2 linked regions of the Marinomonas mediterranea MMB-1 genome follow. Each later gene encodes a partner of the first gene's protein in a complex. Links are inferred from orthologs where the notes say so. Each region holds a gene or a part of one and is shown on either strand. Other genes may lie near its edges.

Region 1 (6,628 bases):
AAAATACATACGACCTGATAATCACAGACTACAATATGCCTGAAATGAACGGTGTTGAACTCGCAAACTATGTAAAAACGTCATCGAACCATTCTCACATCCCTGTATTAATGGTTAGCTCAGACGCGGATACCCCCCAGCTTTCCAATATCGCAAAAGGTGATGTCGACGCTCTTTGCGATAAGACATTTACTCCCACGACAATAAAGACACTCTTACACAATTTGCTTGGTTAAGTGTTAACCGCATAATCAACAAGAACAAAAAAAGGAAGCAAATGCTTCCTTTTTAAAATATAGGGCCACAAATAAAACTAACTCTTTAACAATAAGCTTCTATCAACTCATCAACGATAACCTGATTGGCCGCTGGAAAATCCAACTCAGCCAACATTTTCAAATCAAACCAAGAAACCTGTTGGTTTTCAGCTCCAGTTGGTTCTCCTTTAAAATCGTCAACCAGATAGAAATACAACACGACAAGCTTATCGCCGTAATCATGACGCACTTCTTTAAACAGCTCTGCGGAACCCACCGTGATACCACACTCTTCTAACAATTCACGACACAACGCATCATAAGAGGACTCAGCAGCTTCGCATTTGCCTCCAGGAAACTCCCACAACCCTCCTTGATGCTGCGCTTCGTCTCTGAATGCCAGAAAAATACGATCTCCTCGCTTAATAATACCTGCAGAAACCTCTACTTGCTTCACGTTCTGTATTCCGCATTGATCGTAACGTACTCATGAGACAAATCGGTCGTCCAAACGGTATCTTTACATTCACCAACACCCAAATCGATTACAATTGTAATCTCTTCTGGATTCATGGCCGCTTGACCTAACTCTTCCGTGTAGCCATCAGATCGACCACCTTCAGAAACAATTAAGCATCCGTTAAGTGAAATATTCACACGATCAACATCTAAATCAGCAATAGGCGCACGACCAACGACAGCAAGGATACGCCCCCAATTCGGATCAGAAGCAAATAACGCCGTTTTAACAAGGGGAGAATGGGCAATTTCAAAGCCAACTAAAGCAGCGTCTTCTTGTGATTTTGCCCCAACCACCTGAACCGTCACAAACTTTGTCGCACCTTCACCATCTCGAACGATAGCATGAGCAAGCTCCTGCATTACCTCAGTAAAAGCTTGCTCAAAAGCCAGACCCAATTCCGTTTGAATATTCGTTATTTTTTCATTGCCCGCTGCACCAGTAGCCACCGCAATACACGAATCATTTGTAGAGGTATCGCTGTCTATAGTAATGCGATTAAAGCTTTTATCTGTCGTTTTTTTCAGAAGGTCTTGCAAAACATTCTGATCAATTGAAATATCAGTAAAAACATAGCCCAACATAGTGGCCATGTTAGGACGAATCATACCCGCCCCTTTTGAGATCCCACCGACAGTATAATGTTTTCCGTTAACTTCAAATTGACGGTACGCGCCTTTAGGTCGCGTATCTGTCGTCATAATACCTTCACCGGCATCCTGCCAATTACCGTAATCCAATGATGCCAACGCATTAGGTAGCACATCGACAATTTTATCTGTTGGCAACGGCTCTCCTATCACACCTGTCGAAAACGGCAGTACCTCAGAGACCTTACACCCAACAATAGATGCCAATGATTCACAGGTTGATAACGCACCTTGATAACCTCGCTTCCCCGTTCCAGCATTGGCATTTCCAGTATTAATAACCAGATACCTCGGAACGGATTGCAACAAGTGCTCACGACACAAACGAACTGGCGCTGCGCAAAAAGCATTTTGCGTAAAAACGCCTGCTACGCTCGCCCCTTTATCAATCTCAAAAACAACAAGATCTTTACGAGACGCTTTTTTTATCCCTGCTTCAACGACAGCGAAACGCACACCACTGATATTCGGAATAGCGGGAAAAGAACCCAAACCTACAGCCATATTTCCCTCCTTATACCAAACGTCCGTGACATTGCTTATATTTCTTTCCTGAGCCACATGGGCAAGACTCATTTCTGCCAACTTTCGGAACTTCAGACTGTTGCTCTGAAGCGGAAGAAGCACCTTCTCCAAAAGCCGCCGCTTGCTGGTGCTGAGCGCTCATTTTTAACGGCTCTTCTTGCTGCTGCCTAGCCTCTTCTATTTTTTGCGCCTCTTCTGGAGACTGCACTCGCACGCGAGCAGTAATCTGAACAACTTCGTATTTAATTTGTTCTAATAAATTCTGGAACAACTCAAATGATTCACGCTTATATTCTTGTTTAGGGTTTTTCTGAGCATAACCGCGAAGATGAATACCTTGGCGCAACATATCCATTGTTTGGAGGTGTTCTTTCCACAATGTATCGAGTACTTGCAACAAGACCTGCTTCTCAAATGCTCTAATTGAATCAGAACCTGCAACCTCTTCTTTCGCCTTATAATCCTCTATAAAACCATCAAGAATTCTTTGACGCAAAGGCTCTTCATAAAGCTTCTTATCGGCTTCCACCCAAGCTTTAATTGCAAGCTCAAGTCCAAACTCGTTTTTGATCTTTTCTTCTAAACCGTCCAGGTCCCATTGATCAAACATGCTTTGAGGCGGAATAAACTCATCGATAACCCCAGCCACCACTTCTTCACGCATAGATTCAATTGCACCTGACAAATCATCAGATGACATCATGTCATAACGCTGAGTGTAAATTACTTGACGCTGATCGTTAGCAACATCATCGTACTCAAGAAGCTGCTTACGAATATCAAAGTTTCTTCCTTCCACTTTACGCTGAGCTTTCTCAATGGCATTAGAGACCATTTTGTGCTCTATCGCCTCGCCCTTTTCCATACCCAGTGCCTGCATCATTTTCTTAATACGATCAGACATAAAGATACGCATCAGGTTATCTTCAAGCGACAAATAGAAGCGAGATGAACCGACATCACCCTGACGACCCGCTCGACCACGAAGCTGATTATCAATACGACGAGACTCGTGGCGCTCTGTACCAATAATATGTAGCCCACCTGCAGCCAATACCGCCTGATGTCTAGACTCCCAATCAGACTTAACAGCCTCAATTTGCGCCTCTGTTGCGTCCGCACCAAGTTCCGCCAACTCCGTCTGTAGGTTGCCGCCCAAAACGATGTCAGTACCACGACCCGCCATGTTTGTCGCAATTGTCACCGCGCCGGAACGACCTGCACCTGCAACGATTTCAGCCTCACGTTCATGGTGTTTAGCATTTAATACATTGTGCTCAATACCTACTTTATTTAGGTATCCAGAAAGCAGCTCAGAGTAGTCAATAGAAGCAGTACCGACCAATACTGGTCGCCCTTCTTTTACAACGACCTCAATATCTTTAACGATGGCCTCGAACTTCTCTTGGGTCGACATATAGATCAAGTCATTGTGATCTTTACGTTGAACCACTTTGTTCGTCGGAATAACCACAACAGTCAGCCCGTAAATTTGCTGAAACTCATAAGCTTCTGTATCTGCCGTCCCAGTCATGCCAGACAATTTTTCATAAAGCCTGAAATAGTTCTGAAATGTTGTCGAAGCCAGTGTTTGACTCTCTGCCTGGATAGCGACACCTTCTTTTGCCTCGACAGCCTGATGTATACCTTCAGACCAACGACGACCAGCCATAGTTCGACCCGTATGCTCATCCACGATAACGACTTGACCACCTTGAACAACATAGTCAACGTTCTTTTTGAAAATAACATGAGCTCGCATAGAAGCATGCACGTGATGCAGCAGCGCCAAATTAGATGCAGAATACAAACTATCGCCTTCCTGCAGCATTTCTTGCTCTACCAACCAAGCCTCTACAAACTGATGCCCGTCTTCGGTAAGCTCGATATTTTTCTGAGCTTCATCATAGGTGTAGTGACCCGTTTCATCACCCTCTTCCTCTTGCTTAACAAGCAATGGAATAAGCTGATTAATCTTTTTATATTGCTCAGAACTGTCTTCTACAGCTCCAGAGATAATAAGTGGCGTTCTTGCCTCATCGATTAGGATAGAGTCAACTTCATCAACCACAGCAAAATGAAGATCACGCTGAACGCGGTCCTCCATTCTAAAGATCATATTGTCGCGCAAGTAGTCAAAGCCAAACTCATTATTTGTGCCATAGGTAATATCGCTCAAATAAGCCGCTCGCTTTTCTTCCTTCTCTTGCCCAGCATAGACAACACCGACACTTAGATCGAGAAATTCGTACAGTGGGCGCATCCAGTTAGCATCACGCTTTGCTAGATAATCATTGACTGTAACGACATGAACACCTTTCGAAGTCAATGCATTAAGGTATACAGCCAAAGTAGCAACAAGTGTTTTACCTTCACCCGTGCGCATTTCTGCTATTGAGCCATTATTGAGAACCATTGCCCCAATCAGCTGAACATCAAAATGTCGCATACCCATGATTCGCTTACTCGCTTCGCGAACGGTTGCGAAAGCCTCAGGAAGCAGGGAGCCCAAGGTCTCGCCTTTCTCTAAGCGCGACCTAAAGTCGGATGTTTGCGCCATTAACTCATCATCACTAAAAGCAGAGTAGCGCTCTTCTAGCTGATTGATCTGATTAACAACTTTTCTGTATTTTTTAACTTCTCGGTCATTCTTTGTACCGATAACTTTCTTAATGACTGTTCCTAGCATCTTATTTCAACGTCGCTAAATTTATAGTGGTTAGAGTTTAACATGGTAATGTGGGGCAAAACATGAAATAACAAGCATATATACACAAAAAAGCCAGACATTTGTCTGGCTTTTTTGTGTATAAACAACTAAATGCTTAATTTACAATCAGTTAATTCGCAGCAACAGGCTCTACAAATGAAATGGGCATCACTTGAGCCTCATCTTCAAATGAAACATATTCCCACGCATCCTGACGCTCAAGCAAAGCTAGCAGTAGCTTATTATTTAGAGCATGCCCTGATTTATGAGCCTTATACTCACCAATCAAACTATGTCCTAGTAGATATAAATCGCCAATCGCATCCAAAACCTTATGGCGCACTAGCTCATCTCTATAACGCAATCCTTCGTCATTCAGAACTTTAAAGTCATCAAGAACAATGGCGTTATCCATATTAGCGCCACGAGCCAAATCATTGTTTTTGAAGTACTCAAGATCTTTCATAAACCCGAACGTACGAGCACGACTGATTTCTTTCACAAAAGTCGTTGTAGAGAAATCAATCGAGGTATTCTGAACATCTTCACCAATAGCAGGATGATCAAAATCGATCGTAAAAGTCAGCCTAAAGCCAGAATGAGGCTCAAGGATGGCATATTTATCCCCTTCCTCTACTCGAATCGGCTTGGTGATACGAATAAACTTTTTCGGTGCGCTTTGCTCTTCAAGACCAGCAGATTGCAGCAAGAACACGAATGGACTAGCACTTCCGTCCATTAGAGGAATCTCACTTGCACTCACCTCAACATAAGCATTGTCTACACCTAATCCCGCCATCGCAGACATTAGGTGCTCTACCGTACTTACTTTAACGTCGTCAGAGCACAACGCTGTCGCAAAATTTGTCGACCCAACAGCACGCGCATCGCCAACTATTTCTACCGGTGGCTCAAGATCAGTCCGAACAAACACAATACCAGTATTGACTGGCGCTGGTTTGAGCGTCAAATACACTTTTTCACCAGAGTGCAAGCCAACCCCAGTAGCGCGGATAATATTTTTCAGTGTGCGCTGACGTACCATTATTTTCCTACAATTTCATTACAGATAGTTAATTAATGAGAATGTTATCAACTAACTAAAATTTATACAATTCAAAGATGATTAATTACGTATTTTTTACGCAAATCAATCAGCCTGACGACGCAAAAACGCTGGGATATCCAAATACGATAATTGATCATCTGCCCCTTTAGAGGACTCTAAACTCTTATCGTTTGCCTTAACCTGCGACTCCTCAGAAGAAACGTCATCCTTCTGAACAGCAGAAGACGTTACAACTGGCTTAGCCACCGCTTCTACAGCTGGCTTTGATGCGTTAGATGCAGAAGGCGCAGACTGAGTTACTGAAGGCTTTACCGCAGACACATCACCCACTGCGGATTTCATCTCAACATTAGCACTTTGCCCTTCTAGCCCCGTAGCAACTACCGTGACCCGCATTTCATCTTCTACAGTCGGATCAATTGCACAACCAATAACAACCGTTGCATCTTCTGACGCATACTCCTCAATGATCCCACCAACTTCGGTAAACTCAGACAAGCCCACCTCTTCGTTTGCCGTGATATTAACTAATACGCCACGAGCACCTTTAAGATTAATATCTTCAAGCAAAGGGTTGTGTATTGCCGCTTCCGCAGCAACACGCGCACGATCTTCTCCGATGGCAGACCCCGTTCCCATCATTGCCATCCCCATTTCCGACATCACTGTTTTAACATCGGCGAAATCGACGTTTATCAAACCAGGTCTCATTATAAGGTCGGTAATACCCTGAACAGCATTGAACAAAACATTATTCGCTTCACCAAACGCTTTAAGTAATGAAATATTCTTACCTAAAACAGGCAGCAGCCTCTCATTCGGAACGGTTATAAGCGAGTCAACATTCTCACGTAGCTCTTGAAGCCCCGCATCTGCAACCTTAGCTCTGCGACGCCC
Region 2 (6,261 bases), 2.5 Mb from region 1 along the record:
ATTCTAGAAGTTGTAGAAGGTTCTCACCAGTCGCACCTTTGATACGAGCTGCGTGCTTATAGTAATTACGGAATTGCTTTTCCAATACGCCGTATGTACGACGAACTTTTTGCTTTTCACGAAGCTGAAGGCCGTAATCAGATAGACGACCACGACGTGCACCATGCACACCAGGAACCGTTTCTGCTTTACATTTTGATTCAAGAGCGCGAGCGCCACTCTTAAGAAGCAAATCTGTGCCTTCACGACGAGACAGCTTACAAGTTGGACCTAAATAACGAGCCATGTGTCTGTCTCCTCTTAAACGCGACGTTTCTTAGGCGGACGGCAACCATTGTGTGGAATTGGCGTCACGTCTGTGATGTTGTTAATGCGCAGACCTAATGCATTTAATGCACGTACTGCGGACTCACGACCAGGACCAGGGCCCTTGATCATTACGTCTACGTTTTTAAGACCGAACTCTTGAGCAACTGCTCCAGCTCGTTCTGCCGCAACCTGAGCTGCGAATGGTGTACTCTTACGAGAACCACGGAAGCCTGATCCACCTGCAGTAGCCCATGATAGAGCGTTACCTTGGCGGTCAGTGATAGTCACGATCGTGTTGTTAAACGACGCGTGTACATGAGCAACACCGTCGACAACCGTCTTTTTGACTTTCTTCTTGGTGCTGCGCGCTGCTGGCTTAGCCATATTGCACTTTCCTATCTAATGCTCAGCTTTAGCCTTTCTCTTAGCTAAAGCGAAACGCGTTAATATTACTTACGAATTGGCTTACGAGGGCCTTTTCGTGTACGAGCGTTCGTTTTGGTACGTTGACCACGAACTGGTAAGCTGCGGCGATGACGAATACCGCGATTACAGCCTAGATCCATCAAACGTTTGATAGACATGCTGACTTCACGACGTAGATCACCTTCTACAGTGTAGTTAGCAACTTCACCACGTAGTTGGTCAAGGACTTCATCACTCAAAGAACCGATCTTCGCAGTTTCAGCAACACCAGTTGCTGCACATATAGAGCGAGAACGTGTGCGACCGATTCCGAAGATGTAAGTCAGAGAAATGACCGCATGTTTATTGTCAGGAATATTGACACCGGCTATACGAGCCATTCACTTTACTCCGTTGTTATGGATGATTAACTCATCACTTTGCTTTTACAAGGGCGGCAGATTATGCCCAATTCTCGGACAAAAATCAACCACCCTATCCCATCATCGAGTAATAACTCAATTAACCTTGACGTTGCTTATGACGAGGTTCAGCTTTACAAATTACTCGAACTGAGCCGTTACGACGAACGACCTTGCAGTTACGACAGATTTTTTTTACAGATGCACGTACTTTCATGTTCAACTCCAACCTATGCTTAACGCATTAGGCCATTTGGACCATAACCAGTCAGATTAGACTTTTTCATTAATGACTCGTACTGATGACTCATTAAGTGACTTTGTACTTGAGACATAAAGTCCATTACCACGACAACTACAATCAACATTGAAGTACCGCCGAAATAGAATGGAACATTCCACAAGACTACAAAGAACTGAGGCATTAGCGACACAAGAGTGATGTACAACGCACCAAACAGTGTCAATCGTGTCATTACACCATCGATATATCGAGCTGTATGATCGCCTGGACGAATTCCCGGCAAAAACGCACCGGATTTCTTTAAGTTATCTGCCACATCTTTAGGGTTGAACACCAGCGCTGTGTAAAAGAAGCAAAAGAATACAATTGCTATCGCAAACAACAGCACATATAGCGGTTGCCCAGGAGCTAGAGCCAACGAAACATTTTGCAGCCACTCCATACCTTCCCCTTGACCAAACCATTGGCCAATTGAAGCTGGAAATAGCAAGATACTAGAAGCAAAGATAGGTGGAATAACACCAGCCATGTTTACTTTTAGTGGCAAATGACTCTTCTGTGCGGCAAAAACCTTTTTGCCTTGTTGACGCTTAGCGTAATTAACCGTAATGCGACGCTGACCACGTTCGATGAATACAACGAACGCGACGGTTGCAATGGCTAGCACACCAATTAACAACAAAGCTAGAATATTTATATCGCCTTGGCGAGCCGATTCAAATGACTGACCTAGAGCAGAAGGAAGGCCGGCAACAATACCAGCAAAGATTAAGATAGAGATACCATTACCGATACCTTTCTCTGTAACCTGTTCACCTAACCACATCAAGAACACTGTACCTGCTACCAGAGTTACGACTGCAACTGCGTAGAACTCGATACCAGAACTGAAAGAAATACCCTGACTTGCTAGTCCAACCGCCATTGAGGCAGACTGAACTAATGCAAGGAGTACCGTTCCGTAACGTGTATATTGAGTGATTTTACGGCGTCCTGCTTCACCTTCCTTTTTGAGCTGCTCTAGCTGCGGACTCACTACTGTAAGTAACTGCATAATGATCGAGGCAGAAATGTACGGCAGAATACCTAGAGCAAAAATACTCATTCTCTCTAGTGCGCCACCTGAGAATACGTTAAATAAACTCAGAATTGTGCCTTCATTTTGATCAAACAGTGCTGAAAGCCTATCAGGGTTAATACCCGGAACAGGGATATGAGCACCGATACGATATACAATAATTGCTAAGAATACGAAACGAATACGAGACCAAAGTTCGCTTAGTCCGCTTTGCATTCCAGCTGGTAGTGAGCCACGCTTTGCCATTTATTCCTCGACTTTTCCGCCAGCTGCTTCAATAGCAGCGCGAGCACCTTTAGTCACCTTAAGACCACGAACAGTAACCGCTTTGTCGATAGAACCTGACAAAATAACACGTGCTGTTTTGATCTGATGACCAATGATGTCTGCGCCTTTAAGAGCAGCCAAATCTACAACTTCAGCATTTACTGCTGCTAGCTCATTCAAACGAATTTCAGCAACATACTTAGCCTGACGTGATGTGAAACCGAATTTTGGCAGACGACGCTGCAAAGGCATTTGACCACCTTCAAAACCAGGTTTTACTGAGCCACCAGAACGAGACTTAAGACCTTTATGGCCACGTCCGCCTGTTTTGCCCAAGCCGCTACCGATACCGCGACCAACACGTTTAGGAGCATGCTTGCTACCTTCGCCAGGACGAATGGTATTTAGGAACATGTTATTCTCCTACTACTTTAACCATGTAATAAACTTTATTGACCATGCCGCGTACCGCTGGAGTATCCTCAAGCTCACGACGCTGACCAACTTTCTTAAGACCCAAGCCTCTAACTGTTTCACGGTGCTTTGGAAGACGACCGATCGGGCTGCGGGTCAATTGTACTGTGATGGTATTATTAGCCATGCCAGATTACCCCAAAATTTGATCGACAGACTTGCCGCGCTTAGCCGCAACCTGCTCAGGTGCTTTCATGTCCTGCAAACCTTTGATCGTTGCGCGAACAACGTTTACTGGGTTTGTAGAACCGTAACATTTTGCCAATACGTTGTGTACGCCAGCGATTTCAAGAACCGCACGCATAGCACCACCGGCAATTACACCAGTACCTTGTGAAGCAGGCTGCATGTAAACTTTAGAAGCGCCATGTGCTGCTTTTACTGGGTATTGTAAAGTATCACCGTCTAGTCGAACGGAAACCATGTTACGACGAGCTTGTTCCATTGCTTTTTGAATAGCTTGAGGAACTTCGCGAGCCTTACCACGACCGAAACCAACTTTACCGTTGCCATCACCAACTACTGTTAGCGCAGTGAAAGAGAAGATACGACCACCCTTTACAACTTTAGCAACACGGTTTACCTGAACTAGCTTCTCTTGTAGATCGCTAGTTTGTTGTTCATTAACTGCCATTTGCTTCCCCTTAGAACTCTAGACCAGCCTCACGAGCAGCGTCAGCTAGAGCTTGAACGCGACCGTGGTATTTGAAGCCTGAACGATCGAAAGCGACCGCAGTGACACCTGCTTCTTTTGCTCGCTCAGCAATCAAAGCACCTACTTTAGAAGCAGCATCTTTGTTACCAGTAGCGCCAGAACGTAGGCTTTCGTCCAAAGTAGAAGCGCTTGCTAGCACTGTGCTACCACATGGCGAAATTACTTGGGCATACATGTGACGAGGAGTACGGTGTACAGTAAGACGATTCGCACCTAGGTCACGAATATGCAAACGTGCTTTGCGAGCACGACGAATTCGAGATTGTTTCTTAGTGATCATGAATGCTTACCTACTTTTTCTTAGCTTCTTTACGACGAACATGTTCGTCAGCATAGCGTACACCCTTGCCTTTATATGGCTCTGGTGGACGGAAACCGCGAACTTCAGCTGCAACCTGACCAACGGCTTGTTTATCAACGCCCTTAATCACGATTTCAGTTTGAGAAGTACACTCTGCAGTGATACCTTCTGGTAGTTCGTAGTCAACTGGATGAGAGAAACCAAGAGATAGGTTTAGCACCTTGCCTTTAACAGCAGCACGGTAACCAACACCTTGTAACAAAAGTTTCTTTTCGAAACCTTGGCTTACACCAACAACCATGTTGTTTACTAGTGCACGTGTAGTACCAGCTAGAGCACGGCTCTGCTTAGCACCATCGCGTGCTGCAAAAGTAAGAACACTCTCTTCTTTTTTAACTTCAACGCTTGTGTGTACGTCTAGCTCTAAAGAACCTTTAGCGCCTTTTACGACGATATTTTGGCCTTTTAAAGCAGCTTCTACACCACTAGGAAGCGTCACGGGACTATTAGCAACTCGAGACATACTAACTCCTAGAATACTGTGCAGATTACTTCGCCGCCAACACCAGCAGCGCGAGCTGCACGGTCAGTCATCAAACCTTTAGAGGTAGAGATGATTGCAACACCTAAACCTGCTTCTACTTTTGGTAGATTGTTAGATGCTTTGTACTGACGCAAACTTGGGCGAGAAACGCGTTTAATTTCTTCGATTACCGGCTTACCTTCGTAGTATTTCAACTCGATAGTAAGGGTCGGCTTTACACCTTCTTCTACGGAATAGTCTGTAACGTAACCTTCTTCACGTAGAACATTGGCTAATGACACCTTCATTTTTGATGAAGGCATGCTAACAGATGTCTTAGCTGCCATCTGAGCATTACGGATACGAGTGAACATATCCGCAAGTGTATCTTGCATACTCATTTAAGAGCTCCTAAATAAAAAACCATTGTGCAGCAAATAGAGCTCGCGCATAGTACACAGCAGCGAGCGGAATGTCCAGAAGTTTTCCAGACACCCCCTCACTGCAATGTATTATGATCGCGCTCTACTTGCTTACCAACTAGCTTTCTTCAAGCCTGGTACGTCGCCACGCATTGCCGCTTCACGAAGCTTGATGCGTGATAGACCGAAGCGACGGTATACACCGTGCGGACGACCAGTTACCTGACAACGATTACGTTGGCGAGAAGAAGATGAGTCACGAGGAAGCGCCTGCAACTTAAGAGTTGCTTCCCATTTCTCATCGTCCGATGCATTAACGTCGTTAATGATCGCTTTTAGAGCAGCACGCTTTTCAGCATACTTCGCTACTAACTTGGTACGCTTTGCTTCGCGTTGAACCATCGATACTTTTGCCATGATTCCTACCTCTTATTTCTTGAAAGGGAAACTAAAGGCGGCTAGCAAAGCACGACCTTCTTCGTCGGTACGAGCGGTTGTTGTGATAGTGATATCAAGACCACGTACACGATCAACTTTATCGTAATCGATTTCTGGGAAGATGATCTGCTCTTTAACACCCATGCTGTAGTTACCGCGACCGTCGAATGATTTCGGGTTCAAACCACGGAAGTCACGGATACGTGGGATAGCGACGTCTACTAGACGATCGAAGAAATCCCACATACGCTCACCACGTAGAGTAACTTTACAACCGATCGGGTAACCGTCACGGATTTTAAAGCCTGCTACTGATTTACGAGCCTTAGTAACTACTACTTTCTGGCCGCTAAGGGCTTGAAGATCATTTACCGCATGTTCAAGAAGTTTCTTGTCTGCGATAGCTTCACCAACACCCATATTTAACGTAATTTTAGTGATTTTCGGCACTTCCATTACATTTTTGTAGTCAAACTGTTCAGTCAGTTTAGCTACAACTTGATCTGTATAAACTTGCTTAAGTCTCGCCATGGCTATAATTCTCGCTCTTAGGCGTCGATCGCTTCACTGTTAGATTTGAAAACACGTACTTTCGTACCGTCTTCATTCACTTTAAAGCCGACGCGATCCGCTTTACCTGTAGCAGTGTTAAAAATTGCTACG

The links.
Region 2: the proteins of secA (region 1) and secY are in contact, whole or in part, in a crystal structure (PDB 3DIN), measured with the Thermotoga maritima proteins. The link is inferred for Marinomonas mediterranea MMB-1 from one-to-one orthologs. Residues at the interface, in WP_004082002.1 of Thermotoga maritima: Glu261, Ala262, Arg263, Lys300, Ala301, Arg302, Thr303, Ile304, Ile305, Leu323, Tyr324, Asp325, Pro326, Val329, Ser330, Tyr333, Ile336, Lys340, Phe345, Val349, Glu363, Phe364, Tyr374, Ser375, Gly376, Gly377, Glu393, Ile395, Thr482, Ser483; in WP_004081795.1 of Thermotoga maritima: Glu108, Gly109, Glu110, Glu111, Ala236, Glu237, Arg238, Arg239, Ile240, Thr241, Ile242, Gln243, Tyr244, Ala245, Arg246, Arg247, Val248, Thr249, Gly250, Arg251, Arg252, Val253, Tyr254, Gly256, Ala257, Ser258, Thr259, Tyr260, Leu261, Pro262.

Annotation. Positions count from the first base shown.
Region 1 is NC_015276.1:2,775,281-2,781,908, forward strand. What follows is about bases 1,742-5,028. They hold secA (preprotein translocase subunit SecA), read right to left. Parts: upstream 4,642-5,028; coding sequence 1,942-4,641; downstream 1,742-1,941. Other genes in these bases: argJ (bifunctional glutamate N-acetyltransferase/amino-acid acetyltransferase ArgJ), read right to left, coding at 1,742-1,931; lpxC (UDP-3-O-acyl-N-acetylglucosamine deacetylase), read right to left, coding at 4,793-5,028. Outside these bases: MARME_RS12630 (response regulator transcription factor), read left to right, coding at 1-236; 8-oxo-dGTP diphosphatase MutT, read right to left, coding at 322-714; more of argJ, read right to left, coding at 711-1,741; more of lpxC, read right to left, coding at 5,029-5,707; cell division protein FtsZ, read right to left, coding at 5,813-6,628. UniProt on the Escherichia coli protein: Required for protein export, interacts with the SecYEG preprotein conducting channel.
Region 2 is NC_015276.1:256,957-263,217, reverse strand. The notes cover bases 539-3,458. They hold secY (preprotein translocase subunit SecY), read right to left. Parts: upstream 2,705-3,458; coding sequence 1,373-2,704; downstream 539-1,372. Other genes in these bases: rpsE (30S ribosomal protein S5), read right to left, coding at 3,333-3,458; rpmD (50S ribosomal protein L30), read right to left, coding at 3,141-3,326; rplO (50S ribosomal protein L15), read right to left, coding at 2,705-3,139; rpmJ (50S ribosomal protein L36), read right to left, coding at 1,237-1,353; rpsM (30S ribosomal protein S13), read right to left, coding at 759-1,115. In the rest of the region: rpsD (30S ribosomal protein S4), read right to left, coding at 1-286; more of rpsK, read right to left, coding at 301-538; more of rpsE, read right to left, coding at 3,459-3,833; rplR (50S ribosomal protein L18), read right to left, coding at 3,844-4,194; rplF (50S ribosomal protein L6), read right to left, coding at 4,205-4,738; rpsH (30S ribosomal protein S8), read right to left, coding at 4,747-5,139; rpsN (30S ribosomal protein S14), read right to left, coding at 5,272-5,577; rplE (50S ribosomal protein L5), read right to left, coding at 5,590-6,129; rplX (50S ribosomal protein L24), read right to left, coding at 6,147-6,261. UniProt on the Escherichia coli protein: The central subunit of the protein translocation channel SecYEG. Consists of two halves formed by TMs 1-5 and 6-10.